Regions from separate parts of the Caulobacter sp. GW456-12-1-14-TSB4 genome, predicted to be linked through region 1. Evidence: predicted binding sites of a transcription regulator. Region 1 holds the regulator's gene; each other region holds the start of a gene.
The links. The regulator LexA, encoded in region 1, represses DNA repair genes until DNA is damaged. The targets are predictions, from matches to a motif close to ATGTTCNCNANNTGTTCT.
Positions count from the first base shown of each region.

Region 2: recA (recombinase RecA) is a predicted target of LexA. The motif match lies at 1,951-1,968, and genes of this name have one in related genera.
Region 3: AC07YH_RS21835 (ATP-dependent helicase) is a predicted target of LexA. The motif match lies at 2,501-2,518, and genes of this name have one in related genera.

Region 1 covers NZ_JBWKZF010000013.1:9,467-13,740, reverse strand. The annotation lists gene AC07YH_RS13815 (ComEC/Rec2 family competence protein) at 1-1,283, shown strand, start outside; gene AC07YH_RS13810 (isocitrate lyase/PEP mutase family protein) at 1,314-2,069, shown strand; gene lexA (transcriptional repressor LexA) at 2,136-2,843, opposite strand; partial or broken gene AC07YH_RS13800 (class I SAM-dependent methyltransferase) at 3,015-3,815, opposite strand; gene AC07YH_RS13795 (lysophospholipid acyltransferase family protein) at 3,858-4,274, opposite strand, start outside.
Region 2 covers NZ_JBWKZF010000003.1:170,492-174,765, forward strand. The annotation lists gene alaS (alanine--tRNA ligase) at 1-372, opposite strand, end outside; gene recA (recombinase RecA) at 776-1,846, opposite strand; gene AC07YH_RS04160 (EAL domain-containing protein) at 2,119-3,726, shown strand; gene AC07YH_RS04165 (DUF885 domain-containing protein) at 3,896-4,274, opposite strand, start outside.
Region 3 covers NZ_JBWKZF010000030.1:28,824-33,097, reverse strand. The annotation lists gene AC07YH_RS21875 (glutathione S-transferase family protein) at 1-11, opposite strand, end outside; gene AC07YH_RS21870 (DUF2171 domain-containing protein) at 121-357, opposite strand; gene AC07YH_RS21865 (DUF6807 family protein) at 534-1,436, shown strand; gene AC07YH_RS21860 (DUF4169 family protein) at 1,441-1,617, shown strand; gene AC07YH_RS21855 (ribbon-helix-helix domain-containing protein) at 1,622-1,831, shown strand; partial or broken gene AC07YH_RS21850 (hypothetical protein) at 1,832-1,929, opposite strand; gene AC07YH_RS21845 (hypothetical protein) at 1,931-2,182, opposite strand; gene AC07YH_RS21840 (hypothetical protein) at 2,185-2,397, opposite strand; gene AC07YH_RS21835 (ATP-dependent helicase) at 2,519-4,274, shown strand, end outside.

The DNA of each region.
Region 1 (4,274 bases):
TCGGCGCGGTGCGGCTGGGCGTCGCCGCCTGGCCGTGGCTGGCGCTGCGGGCGCCGGGCAAGAAGATCGCCGCCGTGGCGGGGCTGATAGCGGTGCTGGCCTATCTGGTCATCTCCGGCGCGCCGCCCCCGGCCGAGCGCTCGGCGATCACCGCCAGCGTCGCCTTCCTGGCCATCCTGTTCGACCGCCGGGCGATCACCCTGCACGGCCTGGCCGTGGCGGCGCTGGTGATCCTGGCGATGAAGCCCGAGACCGCCGGCGAGCCCGGCTTCCAGATGTCCTTCGCCGCCACCGCCGCCCTGGTGGCCCTGGCCGAGAGCTGGCCGCAGCCGGTGAAGGAGATTTCGACGCCATGGTGGATCCGCTGGCCGCAGGCGGGTTTCACCTGGCTGGCGGCCTCGGTCGCGGCGAGCCTGGTGGCGGGCCTGGCCACCGCGCCGTTCGCCATGCAGCACTTCAACCGCGTCGCCGTCTGGGGCCTGCCGGCCAATCTGGCGGTCGCGCCGCTGTCGTCGTTCGTGATCATGCCGTTCCTGGCGGTCGGGACCCTGCTGGAGCCGTTCGGCCTGGGCGCGCCGTTCCTGGCCGTGGCTGGCTGGGGCGTCGACGCCATGCTGGCCATCGCCAACGGCTTCGCCGATGCGCACGGCGCGCAGCGGATCGTCGCCAGCGCGCCGCCGCAGGTGCTGGTGGTCGCTTTCCTGGGTCTGATGGTCCTGTGCCTGTGGCGCGGCCGCCTGCGCTGGATCGGCGCGCCCCTGGCCCTGGCGGTCGCCCTATGGCCCAGGCCTGCGCCGCCGGACGCCTGGATCGCCAATGACGGGGCGACGGCCGCCGTCCGCTCCGGCGACGCGGCCGTGCTGCTGCGCACCGACGCCAAGCGGTTCGGGGCCGAGCTGTGGGCGCGTCGGCGCGGCCTGACGCCGGCGACCTGGAGCCTCTACGCCTGCGACAAGCGGATTTGCGCGCCGGAACTGGGCGCGCCCGTGCGGCTGTCACTGGTCTGGGGCCGAAAGACGCCCGACGCCGAGACGTTGTCGGGCCTGTGCATCCGCAGCGAAGTCGTGGTGATCCGTGGGCCGGCGCCGCCCAGGACTCCGCCGCTCTGCGCCGAGACCGTGCTGCTGGCGGCCGAGGATTTCGCCCGCGGCGGCGCCGCAGAACTCTATCGCCGTTCCAACGGTTGGCGCATCGTCTGGGCTCAGCCATTGCGCGGCGATCGGCCGTGGAGTCGTCCAGAGGAGAGCCGCCTGCTGACAGCCGATGTCACCAGCGGCGGGTAAAGCTTCAGCAGCACCACAGGAGTTGCCGCCATGTCGAACCCGTTCGCCGCCCGCCGCGCGGCCTTCCGCGCCCTGCATGCCGAGGGCTGCTTCGCCCTCCCGAACCCGTGGGATATCGGCAGCGCTAGGCGGCTGGAGAAGCAGGGCTTCCAGGCTCTAGCCTCGACCAGCGCCGGCATGGCCTGGGCCCTGGGCAAGGACGACGGCCAGGTCACGCGCGACGAGGTCATCGAACATCTCAAGATGCTGTGCGCCGCCACCGACCTGCCTGTGAACGCCGATTTCGAGGCCGGTTTCGCCGATAGCGCCGAGGGCGTTGGCGAAAGCGTCACCCTGGCCATCGAGGTCGGCGTTTCGGGCCTGTCGATCGAGGACTGGTCGGGCTCGGCGCTCTATGACCTGCCGGTCGCCGTCGAGCGTCTGAAGGCCGCCCGCGCCGCCATCGACGCCTCGGGTCAGGACGTGATCCTGGTCGGCCGCACCGAAGGCTATCTGCGTGGCGCCCGCGACCTCGCCCCGACCCTGGAGCGCCTGAAGGCCTATGCCGCCGCCGGCGCGGACTGCCTCTACGCCCCGGCGGTCACCGATCCGGACGAGATCAAGGCCATCGTCGAGGCCGTGGCGCCCAAGCCGGTCAACATCCTGTTCTGGGGCGGCGACATGTCGGTCGAGAGCCTGGGCGCGCTGGGCGTGCGCCGGGTCAGCACCGGCGCGGGCCTGGCCGTCGCCGCCTGGGCCGGCTTCGACGCCGCCGCCAAGCGGCTGGCGGAGGAGGGGCGGCTGTAGCCCCGATACGAAAAGGCCCCGATCCTCAAGCGAGGTCGGGGCCAATTCTCAAGTCGCCGAAACGGCCTAGTGGTAGCGGCGGATCAGGCCCACCAGCTTACCCTGCACCTCGACTTGGTCGGGGCCGAAGATGCGGGTCTCGTATTTCGGGTTGGCGGCTTCCAGGGCGATCGAGCCGCCCTTCTTGCGCAGGCGCTTGAGGGTGGCTTCCTCGCCGACCAGGGCGACGACGATCTCGCCCGAGGTGGCGGTGTCGCCCTTCTTGATGATCACGTAGTCGCCGTCGAGGATGCCGGCTTCGATCATCGAGTCGCCCTGCACCTCGAGGACATAGTGCTCGCCATTGCCCAGCATGGCCTCGGGCACCGGCAGGCGCTCGCGCTCGTGCTGGATGGCGTCGATCGGGGTGCCGGCGGCGATCTTGCCCAGGATCGGCAGGTCGCGGCTGTCATTGGCCGGAGCGGAGGACGAGACCGGCGAGGGCGGGGGCGAACCGCCGCCCTCGAACACCTGCGGGCGGAACGCGCCACGGCCCTTGGGCGGGGCGGCCGTCGTGGCCTGCTGCGGCAGCTTCACCACCTCCAGCGCCCTGGCCCGGTGAGCCAAGCGGCGGATGAAGCCGCGCTCTTCCAGGGCCGTGATCAGCCGGTGGATGCCCGACTTGGACGCCAGGTCCAGGGCCTCCTTCATCTCGTCGAACGAGGGGGAGACGCCGGTCTCCTTGATCCGCTCGTGGATGAACATCAGCAGTTCGTGCTGCTTGCGGGTGAGCATGATGACCTCGGCTGGAGCGCGGAACAAACCGCAAACCTTGCGAATGTTCTCTAGGCGTTCCGCGTTAAAGTCAAGTCGAGCGTCGTTCGCCCGAGAAAGGCGAGGAAAATCAATAGCTAGCTTGGCCGGTAAGGCAAATAGCGCCCAGAATCAAAAGCTTAACGAAAGCTTTCAGGCGCGCTTGCGGGCGATGATGATGTCCTGGTCCTGCATCGGCTGGCGGCGCCAGACGCCCAGGGCCTGGTTCAGCACGTCGAGGCCCAGGGCCTCGTACTGCGCCAGGATCGGCTCTAGGTCGTAGCCGATCACCGCCTCGGGCAGTTCCGGCGTCGCGGTCCAGCAGCCGTCCAGGGCGTGGACGAAGTCGAAGGCGATCTGGCCATTGCCGGTGTTGGCGCGGGCCTCCTCGTCGATCAGGTACCAGGAGACGATGCTGGTGCCGTGGGGCTTGAGCACCCGGGCGATCTCGCGCGCGAACTGGGCCTGGTCGGCGGCCAGCAGGTGGGTGAACACCGAGCCCAGCCAGACATAGTCGAAGCTGGCGTCCGGATAGGGGAAGACGAAGGCGCTGGCCGGCTGCGCGCCGCCCGGATTGTACCGGTCGCTGTGCATGTCGGCGTGGACGAACTCGAAGCGCGGGTCGCCGACGGCGATGTTGGCTTTGCACCAGTCGATGGCCTGGGCCATGACGTCGAAACCGGCATAGCGGCCGGCATCATTCAGATAGTCGACCAGCGGGGCGGCGGCGCGGCCGATGCCGCAGCCGACGTCGAGGAAGGCGTGGTGCGGCTGCAGGCCGGCGGCGACGAACAGCTCCTTGAACTGCTGGCCCACGCGGATGAAGTCGGCGTCGGCGGCGCCGACCAGGTGCCAGAGCTCCTGCGGCGCGGCGACGGCGTCAACGGCCGGCGGCGGCGTGGGCGTCAGCGACAGCGCGCGACGAAGCTTGGACAGGAACGCCCGCATCCGATTCCTTTCAGGAAGAGCGGCGGGACCCTAGCGAGCGATCAAGCTTCAGCCAACGGCGCTCTTCAGTTCCGGATGCTTGGGCGTGACCGGCGCATAGAACGCCGCCAGCACGGCCAGGTCCTTCTCGTAGTCGCCGCTGGGCGTCATGGCCGGACCCAGGCCGACCACCTTGCGCTTGTAGTCCATGAAGCCGGGCACCATCGGCACGCCGGCCTTCAGGGCGATGTTGTAGAAGCCGGTCTTCCAGCCGCCGGCCTTGCCGCGCGTGCCCTCGGGCGCGATCGTCAGCATGAACTCGTCGCGCCGGGCGAACTCGTCGGCCATGGCCTGGACCGTGTCGCGCGATTGCGAGCGGTCGATCGGCACGCCGCCCAGGTCCTTCATCAGCCTCTCGAACGGCCAGCGGAACAGCGAGGCCTTGCCCATGAAGCTGAGCTTCAGGTTCAGCGCGTCGGCCGCGCC
Region 2 (4,274 bases), on a different contig from region 1:
CTTTTCCTTCGGCAGGGCGAAGTCGCGGGTCAGCAGGGTCCAGGCGTGGTGGATCGCCTGTTCCTTGAAGTAGTCGCCGAACGAGAAGTTGCCCAGCATCTCGAAGAAGGTGTGGTGGCGGGCGGTGTAGCCGACATTGTCCAGGTCGTTGTGCTTGCCGCCGGCGCGGACGCATTTCTGCGAGCTGGCCGCGCGCGGATGCGCCGGCGTCTCGGCGCCCGTGAACACATTCTTGAACGGCACCATGCCGGCATTGACGAACAGCAGGGTCGGATCGTTCTGCGGCACCAGCGGCGCCGACGGCGTCACCGCGTGATCGGCCTTGCCGAAGTAGTCGAGGAAGGTGCTGCGGATCTCGTTCAAGCTGGGCATGAGCGTCTCAAGTCTGGCGTACCGGTCCGGCAGGCGGCCGGGAGTCGGGCGCTGCATAGCGCGGATTTTGGTGAAGGGGAAACCGACTCGGAGATGGGGGCTGCCGACACGGCTGAAAAGGGCGGGTTCGGAGGCCAGATGCTCCCCCACGATGCGGGGGAGCTGTCGGCGAAGCCGACCGAGGGGCCATCTCGGCATAGGCCGCGTTAGCCCCCTCCGGCCCTCCGGGCCACCTCCCCCGCATCGCGGGGGAGGATCTTCGCCCCAGAACGAAAATAGGCCGCCTGGCATGGGGTCCAGGCGGCCTGCGATCGCGGCCCTCGCGGCGGTCCGGCCGCGGGCGTGTTGAAGGCGGGGACGCCCGGGGTCGGGCGAGGGCCGCGAAACGGTAAGGCCGTAAGGCCTAGTCTTCTTCGCCCTCTTCCGGGCCGCCGACGAGAAGTTCTTCCTCGATCTTCTGCGACGACTTGCGGACGGCCGCTTCGATCGAGGCGGCCACATCGGGGTTGGTCTTCAGGAATTCGCGGACATTGTCGCGGCCCTGGCCGATGCGCTGGCTGCCGTACGAGAACCACGAGCCGGCCTTGTCGATGATCCCGGCCTTGACGCCCAGATCGATGACTTCGCCCAGCTTGGAGATGCCCTCGCCGTACATGATGTCGAACTCGACCTCGCGGAACGGCGGGGCCACCTTGTTCTTGACGACCTTCACGCGGACGTTGTTGCCGATGATCTCGTCACGGACCTTCACCGAACCGGTGCGGCGGATGTCCAGGCGCACCGAGGCGTAGAACTTCAGCGCGTTGCCGCCCGTGGTGGTTTCCGGGCTGCCGTACATCACGCCGATCTTGTGACGGATCTGGTTGATGAAGATGACGATGGTGTTGGCCTTGTTGATCGAGGCGGTCAGCTTGCGCAGCGCCTGGCTCATCAGACGGGCTTGCAGGCCCGGCAGGCTGTCGCCCATCTCGCCTTCGATTTCGGCCTTCGGCGTCAGGGCCGCGACCGAGTCGATGACGACGATGTCGACGGCGCCCGAGCGCACCAGGGTGTCGGTGATTTCCAGGGCCTGTTCGCCGTTGTCGGGCTGGGCCACCAGCAGGCTGTCCAGGTTGACGCCCAGCTTGTGGGCGTAGGACGGATCCAGCGCGTGTTCGGCGTCGACGAAGGCGGCGGTGCCGCCGGCCTTCTGGACCTCGGCCACCACATGCAGGGCCAGGGTCGTCTTACCCGAGCTTTCCGGACCATAGACCTCGATGATCCGCCCCTTGGGCAGGCCGCCGATGCCCAGGGCGATGTCCAGGCCGAGCGAGCCGGTGGAGACGGACTCCATCTCGACCTTGCCCTTTTCGCCCAGCTTCATCACTGAGCCCTTGCCGAACGCCCGATCGATCTGGGTGAGCGCCGCTTCCAGAGCGCGCTGCTTGTCGCCTTCTTCCTTGCCCACGAGTTTCAATGCCGCCTGACTTGTCATGTTGATCCGCCCTCTATCCCATGATTCCGGTCGCTCGATCGGCGCTTACCGCGCCCCGCCCCAACGACCTGTGGAACACCCTTAATGCGTACGCCCTTTGTTCTGAGTTCGCAAGATGTTCTCGCTCGCCTTCACGCAAAGAAACGACCGTTTCTGTCGTAGGCCAGAATGCCGCAGGGGATATACCCGGATACGGGACCATCCCCGCGAGGGTGAAACCGGTCCTTAAGTCCCGTCATGCCAGCTTCACCGCTCCTTGGGGGACCGCCGACTTGTCCATCGACCCACGCCGCCTTCTAGGCCTGGCGTTCGCCAGCGCCGACCTTCTGGTCGAACTGCAGAATGGCCGCGTGCGCCTGGCCTTGGGCGCGGCGCAGAAGGTCATGGGCCAGAGCGAGGCCAGCCTGACCGGCAAGGTCTGGCCGCACCTGTTCCACGCCGACGACCAGCCGCTGATGGACGCGATGCTGAGCTGCGCCGACGACGGCGTGCGGCGAGGCCCCGTCGTCCTGCGCCTGATCGGTCCGGAGGACCGCCACGTCCGCGTGATCCTGCGCGCCCTGCCCGAAAACGACGGCCGGGTCTCGCTGGCCGTCACCGCCGCCCAGTCGGCCGGCCCGCCGCTGACCGCCGGCACCCTGCATCCGCGCGAGTCGTTCGACGACATCGCCAAGGGCCTGTTCGAGGCCGCCCGCGTCACCGGTCTGGAGCTGGAACTGGCGATGGTCGAGTTCGCCGGCCTGGAGACCATGCGCGACGGCCTGACGCCCAATGAGGCGGCCGCGCTGGACGTGCGGGTGGCCAGCGCAGTCCGCGCCGAGTCGCATGGCGGTTCGGCCGCCACCCAGCTGTCGCCCGACCGCTTCGCCCTGCTGCGGGCCAAGGACGATCGTCCCGAGAACATGGTCAAGCGCCTGACCCGCATGGTCAGCGCCGACGCCAGCGCCCACGTGGTGCCCCTGGAGGCCGGCGGCGGCTCGGCGCGCGCGCTGCGCGCCCTTCGCTACGCGCTCGACGACTTCCTGCGCGAGGGCCTGAAGGACATGCCGCCGATGACGCTGTCGGAGGCGATGAACCGTTCGGTGAAACGCACCCTGGCCCGCGCCGGCGCCCTGGGCGTGGCCGTCAGCCAGCGTCGCTTCAACCTGGCCTTCCAGCCGGTGGTCGACCTGAAGTCCGGCGCGGCGCACCACCACGAGGTGCTGGTGCGCTTCGAGGACGGCGCCAGCCCGTTCGCCCTGATCCGCATGGCCGAGGAATTCGACCTGATCGAGGAGCTGGACCACGCCATCGTCGAGCAGGCGGTGAAGAAGCTGGCCAACGACCAGGAGCGCAAGCTGAAGCTGGCCGTGAACGTCTCGGGCCGCACGATCGTCAACGAGACCTTCGTGGGCCACATCGAGCGCCTGCTGGCCAAGCATGACGAGGCCAAGGGTCGGCTGATCTTCGAGGTCACCGAGACCGCGGCGATTGATGACCTCCCCCGCGCCAACCGCCATATCCAGGCCCTGCGCGGCATGGGCTCGATGGTCTGCCTGGACGACTTCGGGGCGGGCTCGTCGTCGTTCGCCTACCTGCAGCAGCTGTCGCTGGATATCGTCAAGATCGACGGCCGCTATGTCCGCGAGCTGGCCGACAACGGCCGCGACGGCGCCCTGGTGCGCCGCCTGGTCGAGCTGTGCCAGGACCTGAAGATCCGCACCGTGGCCGAGATGGTCGAGACGATCGAGGTGGCCGACATCGTCCGCGCCGCCGGCGTCGATTTCGCCCAAGGCTGGCTCTACGGCAAGCCGGCCGACAAGCCCATGCCCGCCCTGCGTCCCAATCCCTCGGTCACGCCGGTGGCGCGCCGGGCGGGGGCGTCTGAGAGCTGGGGGTAGCGTTGTGATCTCTCCTCCCCACTAGGGGGAGGTGGATCGCTGCGAATACGCAGCGAGACGGAGGGGGTCGCGAAGCGATGATGCGCTCGCCGCCGCACAAGGCCCCTCCACCGCCGTTCGGCGGTCCCCCTCCCCCAGAGGGGGAGGAGAAACACTCAATCCATCAAGCTCAGGCCTTGCCGCCCTTGCTGACGATGTAGTCGTCGATCACGCGCTCCAGCGTGGTCAGCGGGGTCATGCCCGAGAGCAGGCCCGCGTCGTGGAACTCGCGGATGTCGAACTTCTTGCCGAGCGCCTTCTGGGCCTTGGCGCGGGCGCGGAGCCAGACGATCTTGCCGATCATGTAGCTGCAGGCCTGGCCCGGCCACACGACGTAGCGTTCGATCTCGGTGATCGAGCCGCTTTCCTCGTCGCCCATGGTCTCGGCCATGTACTTCACGGCCTGCTCACGGCTCCACTTCTTGTAGTGCATGCCGGTGTCGACCACGAGGCGGACGGCGCGGAACAGGGCGTCGTGCAGCATGCCGATGTGGCCGCGCGGGTCGGTC
Region 3 (4,274 bases), on a different contig from region 1:
AGCGTGTACATCGAACCCTCCCCGCTGATGCGCGGATAGACCGATGCTTCTGGGGCCTGGTCAAGCAAAAGGCCCCCGCCCGGCTGGGCGGAGGCCTTGGAGGCTACCGAGCGCTCAGGCTCAGTGCTTTTCGCGCCATTGGGCCTTGGCGTCGTCCTTCGTCAGGGCCAGGTGGACCTTGTCGTCATCGATATATTCGACCCACGACAGCGGGATCATGTGGTGCTTGAAGCCGCCGCCCAGGTCCAGCTTGGCCAGCTCGATCTCGCCGCCCATGACGTGGTCAACGCGACCGACATGACCGCCGTCCGAACCGACGACTTCCTGGTGTTCCTTGATCTGCGAGAGGTCGATCATCCGTCGTCTCCTGGATTGCACGAGACCATCGCGGTCTCTCGGGACATCAAACGGCCACGCCTCCAGCCAAGTTTCAGCGGCTAAGCTTCATGAGCGAAGTTTCACTTGCCATGCACGCAAGGATTGTTCTTGATACGTTCCGGGCATTTTTGGCCGATGGAATTCAAGGACGAAGCATGAGCTTCCGCGCCCTTCTCGCCTGCGCCTTGCTGCTGGTCGCCGGTCCCGCGCTCGCTGATCCCGCCATCGGCAAGCGGGTCGATGCGGTGTTCGCCGACGACGCGGTGACCCTGACCGAGGCCGGCAAGACCGTGCTGGTCTATCGCACCAAACCGCTGGACCCGGCCGCCGAGCCCGGTCGCTCGAACTATGTCGGCGCGCTCTACGCCCCGGACGGGACGGCCCTGACCGAGGACAGGCCCGGCGACCACCCGCATCAGCGCGGCGTCTGGTGGGCGTGGATGAAAGTCCAGACGGACGGCAAGACCGTGGCCGACGGCTGGTACATGAAGGGCCTGTCCTACTTCGTGCGCGAGAAGCACTTTCTGGGTGACGCCGACGGCGGCGGCGCGCTGACCGTGGACGTCGACTGGATGGTCAATTCCGGGCCCGAGCTGGCCTATGTCGCCCGCGAGACCACCAAGGTGACGGTCCGTCCGCTGAAGGCCGGCGCGCGGCGGGTGGAGTTCGACACCACCATCACCTCGCGCGTCGATGCCTTAGGCCTAGGCGGCAGCGAGGACGATCGCGGCTTCGGCGGTTTCTCGATCCGGCTGGTCGATCCCGAGCACCTGGCCTTCGCCTCGGGCGGCAAGACGATCGTCCCGAATGGCGCGGCCATCGACGCCGGCGGCAATATGGGCTTCGCGTGGACGGGCGAGAGCGCACCGCCCTGGGCGGTGGGCCTGGCCTGCAAGGCCAATGGTCAGGCGGTGACGCGCTGGATGCTGTATAACGACCGCTCGATGCAGAACTGCGTCTTCCCCGGCCGCGCGCCGCTGGTCCTGAGGAAGGGCGAGGCGTTGCATCTGCAGGAAACCTTGGTCATTCGTCCCGCCCCGAAGAAGAAGACCCCGTAAGCTCATGGCCGACATCGTCAATCTCAACCAGGCCCGCAAGGCCAAGGCCAAGGCCGACGACAAGGCCCGGGCTTCCGAGAACCGCGCCAAGTTCGGCCGCACCAAGGGCGAGAAGACCCTGGACGCCGCCCGCGCCGACAAGCTCAAGCGCGACCTCGACGGCGCCAAGCGCGAGGACTAGGACGCTGGCTGGCTTGAAGAAACGCTCGGTGAACCTGGCCGGCCACGCGACCTCGCTGGCCCTGGAGCCGGAGTTCTGGGCGGTGCTGGATAAGGCGGCGGCGGATGAGTCGGTGAGCCTGGCGGGACTGATCCAGCGGATCGACCTTGAGCGCGGGGAGCGGCCGCTGGCGTCGGCGTGCCGGGTGTTCGCGCTGAACAAAGCTAGCGGCTAGCGCGACGAAACCTCGCCCTTCGACAAGCTCAGGATGAGGTTTCTACTGCGATGCTCAGAGTAGTCCTCACCCTGAGCCTGTCGAAGGGCGAGGACGGGCCTACCGCGCTTCCGGGGTCACCGCCGGCCGCCGCTGCGTCGGAATCGGCGGCGGTTGCGGGTTTGGCGCCGAACGCAGGGTCCGGGATAGGTCCGGCAGGCCCTGGCGCCAGTCGGCCTGGTCGCCGGCCATCACGCCCAGCTTCCAGGCGCCCCAGACGGCCGCGACCAGCACGACCACGACCAGCATCGCGGCCCAGAAGCCGCCGCTGTCGCGATGCGCCTGTCCGTTGTGGGTGAGGGTCTTGGCCATGATCAGCTCCCCGGGGCCTTGGGCGCGTCAGGCAGCTTCGGCGCGTCCGGCAGTTTCGGAACCGAGGCCGAGATGTTCACGTCGACCTGCTTCTTGTGGGACATGCCGCCCGTGAACACGAAGAAGGCGAGCACCGCGACGATGACGACAAGTCCGCCGACTATGAACGCCAGGCCACTGTTGCCCCCGCCGCTGCTGCTGGTTCCTTCGGCCATGAGTGTCTCCTCGCCCTTCGGCGCTTTTGCGTTGGCGGATCAACGATACGCGGACGCGGAGGTTCCGCTTTGAGCATGCAGAGGGACTTAAGTCCCGCGCGGTTTGTGCTACATATGTTCCATGTATCCCGATGACGACTCGGCCGGTTTCCCGGGCGACCTCCCCTCTCCGCGCATCTCCGACCTGGCCCGGCCACAGCCGCCGGCGAACGGTCACGCCATGCCCAACTATCTGGACGGGCTGAACCCCGAGCAGCGCGAGGCGGTCGAGACCACCGAGGGTCCGCTGCTGGTCCTGGCCGGGGCCGGCACCGGCAAGACCCGCGTGCTGACCACCCGCCTGGCCCACATCCTGGCGACGGGCAAGGCGCGGCCGTGGGAGATGCTGGCCGTCACCTTCACCAACAAGGCCGCGCGCGAGATGCGCGAGCGGATCACCCACATCATCGGCCCGGAGGCCGAGGGCCTGCGCTGGCTGGGCACCTTCCACTCGGTGGCCGCCCAGATCCTGCGCCGTCACGCCGAGCTGGTGGGACTGAAGTCGAACTACACGATCATCGACACCGACGACAACGAGCGGCTGCTCAAGCAGCTGATCGAGGCCGAGAACATCGACGCCAAGCGCTGGACCCCGCGGATCCTGTCGCAGATCATCGACAACTGGAAGAACCGCGGCTGGACGCCCGATCGCGTCCCGACCAGTGAGGCCGGCGAGTTCGCCAACGGCAAGGGCATCAGCCTGTACCGTCAGTACCAGGAGCGCCTGCGCATCCTGAACGCCTGCGACTTCGGCGACCTGTTGCTGCACAATATCAGCCTGTTCACCGGCCATCCCGACGTGCTGGACGAGTTCCAGCGCCGCTTCAAATACGTGATGGTCGACGAGTACCAGGACACCAACGTCGCCCAGTACCTGTGGCTGCGCCTGCTGGCCCAGGGCCGTCAGAATGTCTGCTGCGTCGGCGACGACGACCAGTCGATCTATGGCTGGCGCGGGGCCGAGGTCGACAACATCCTGCGGTTCGAGCGCGACTTCGCCGGGGCCAAGGTCGTGCGGCTGGAGTGCAACTACCGCTCGACCGAGCACATCCTGGCGGCGGCGTCCGGCCTGATCACCGCCAACAAGGGCCGCCTGGGCAAGACCCTGTGGACCCCGGCCAAGGGCGGCGAAAAGGTCAAGGTCAGCGGCGTCTGGGACGGCGAGGCCGAGAGCCGCATGATCGCCGACGAGATCGAGCGGGCCAAGAAGGCCGGCCGCAAGTACAACCAGATGGCCATTCTGGTCCGGGCCTCGTTCCAGATGCGCGCCTTCGAAGAGCGCTTCGTGATGTTGCAGATCCCCTACAAGGTGGTCGGCGGCCCGCGCTTCTTCGAACGGGCGGAAATCCGCGACGCCCACGCCTATCTGCGCCTGATCCAGTCGCCCGACGACGACCTGGCCTTCGAGCGCATCGTCAACACGCCCAAGCGCGGCATCGGCGACACCTCGGTGCAGAAGCTGCTGCAGATCGCCCGGCTGGAAGGGATTTCGACCGTCGAGGCCGCGCGCGTGATCATCGGCAGCGACGACCTGCCGGCCCGCACCCGCACGGCGCTCAGCAACTTCATCCGCGATCTCGACCGCTGGCGCTCGCTGATCGGCTCTGTGCACCACCAGCGCCTGCTGGAGACGGTGCTGGAGGAGAGCGGCTATACGGACGCCTTGCGCCTGGACAAGGGCCCGACCAGCCAGACGCGGCTGGAGAACCTGAAGGAACTGGTCCAGTCGATGAGCGCCTTCGACTCGCTCGAGGCCTATCTGGAGCACGTGTCGCTGGTCATGGACCTGGACCGCGAGGCCACCGGCGACGCCGTCTGGATCATGACCCTGCACTCGG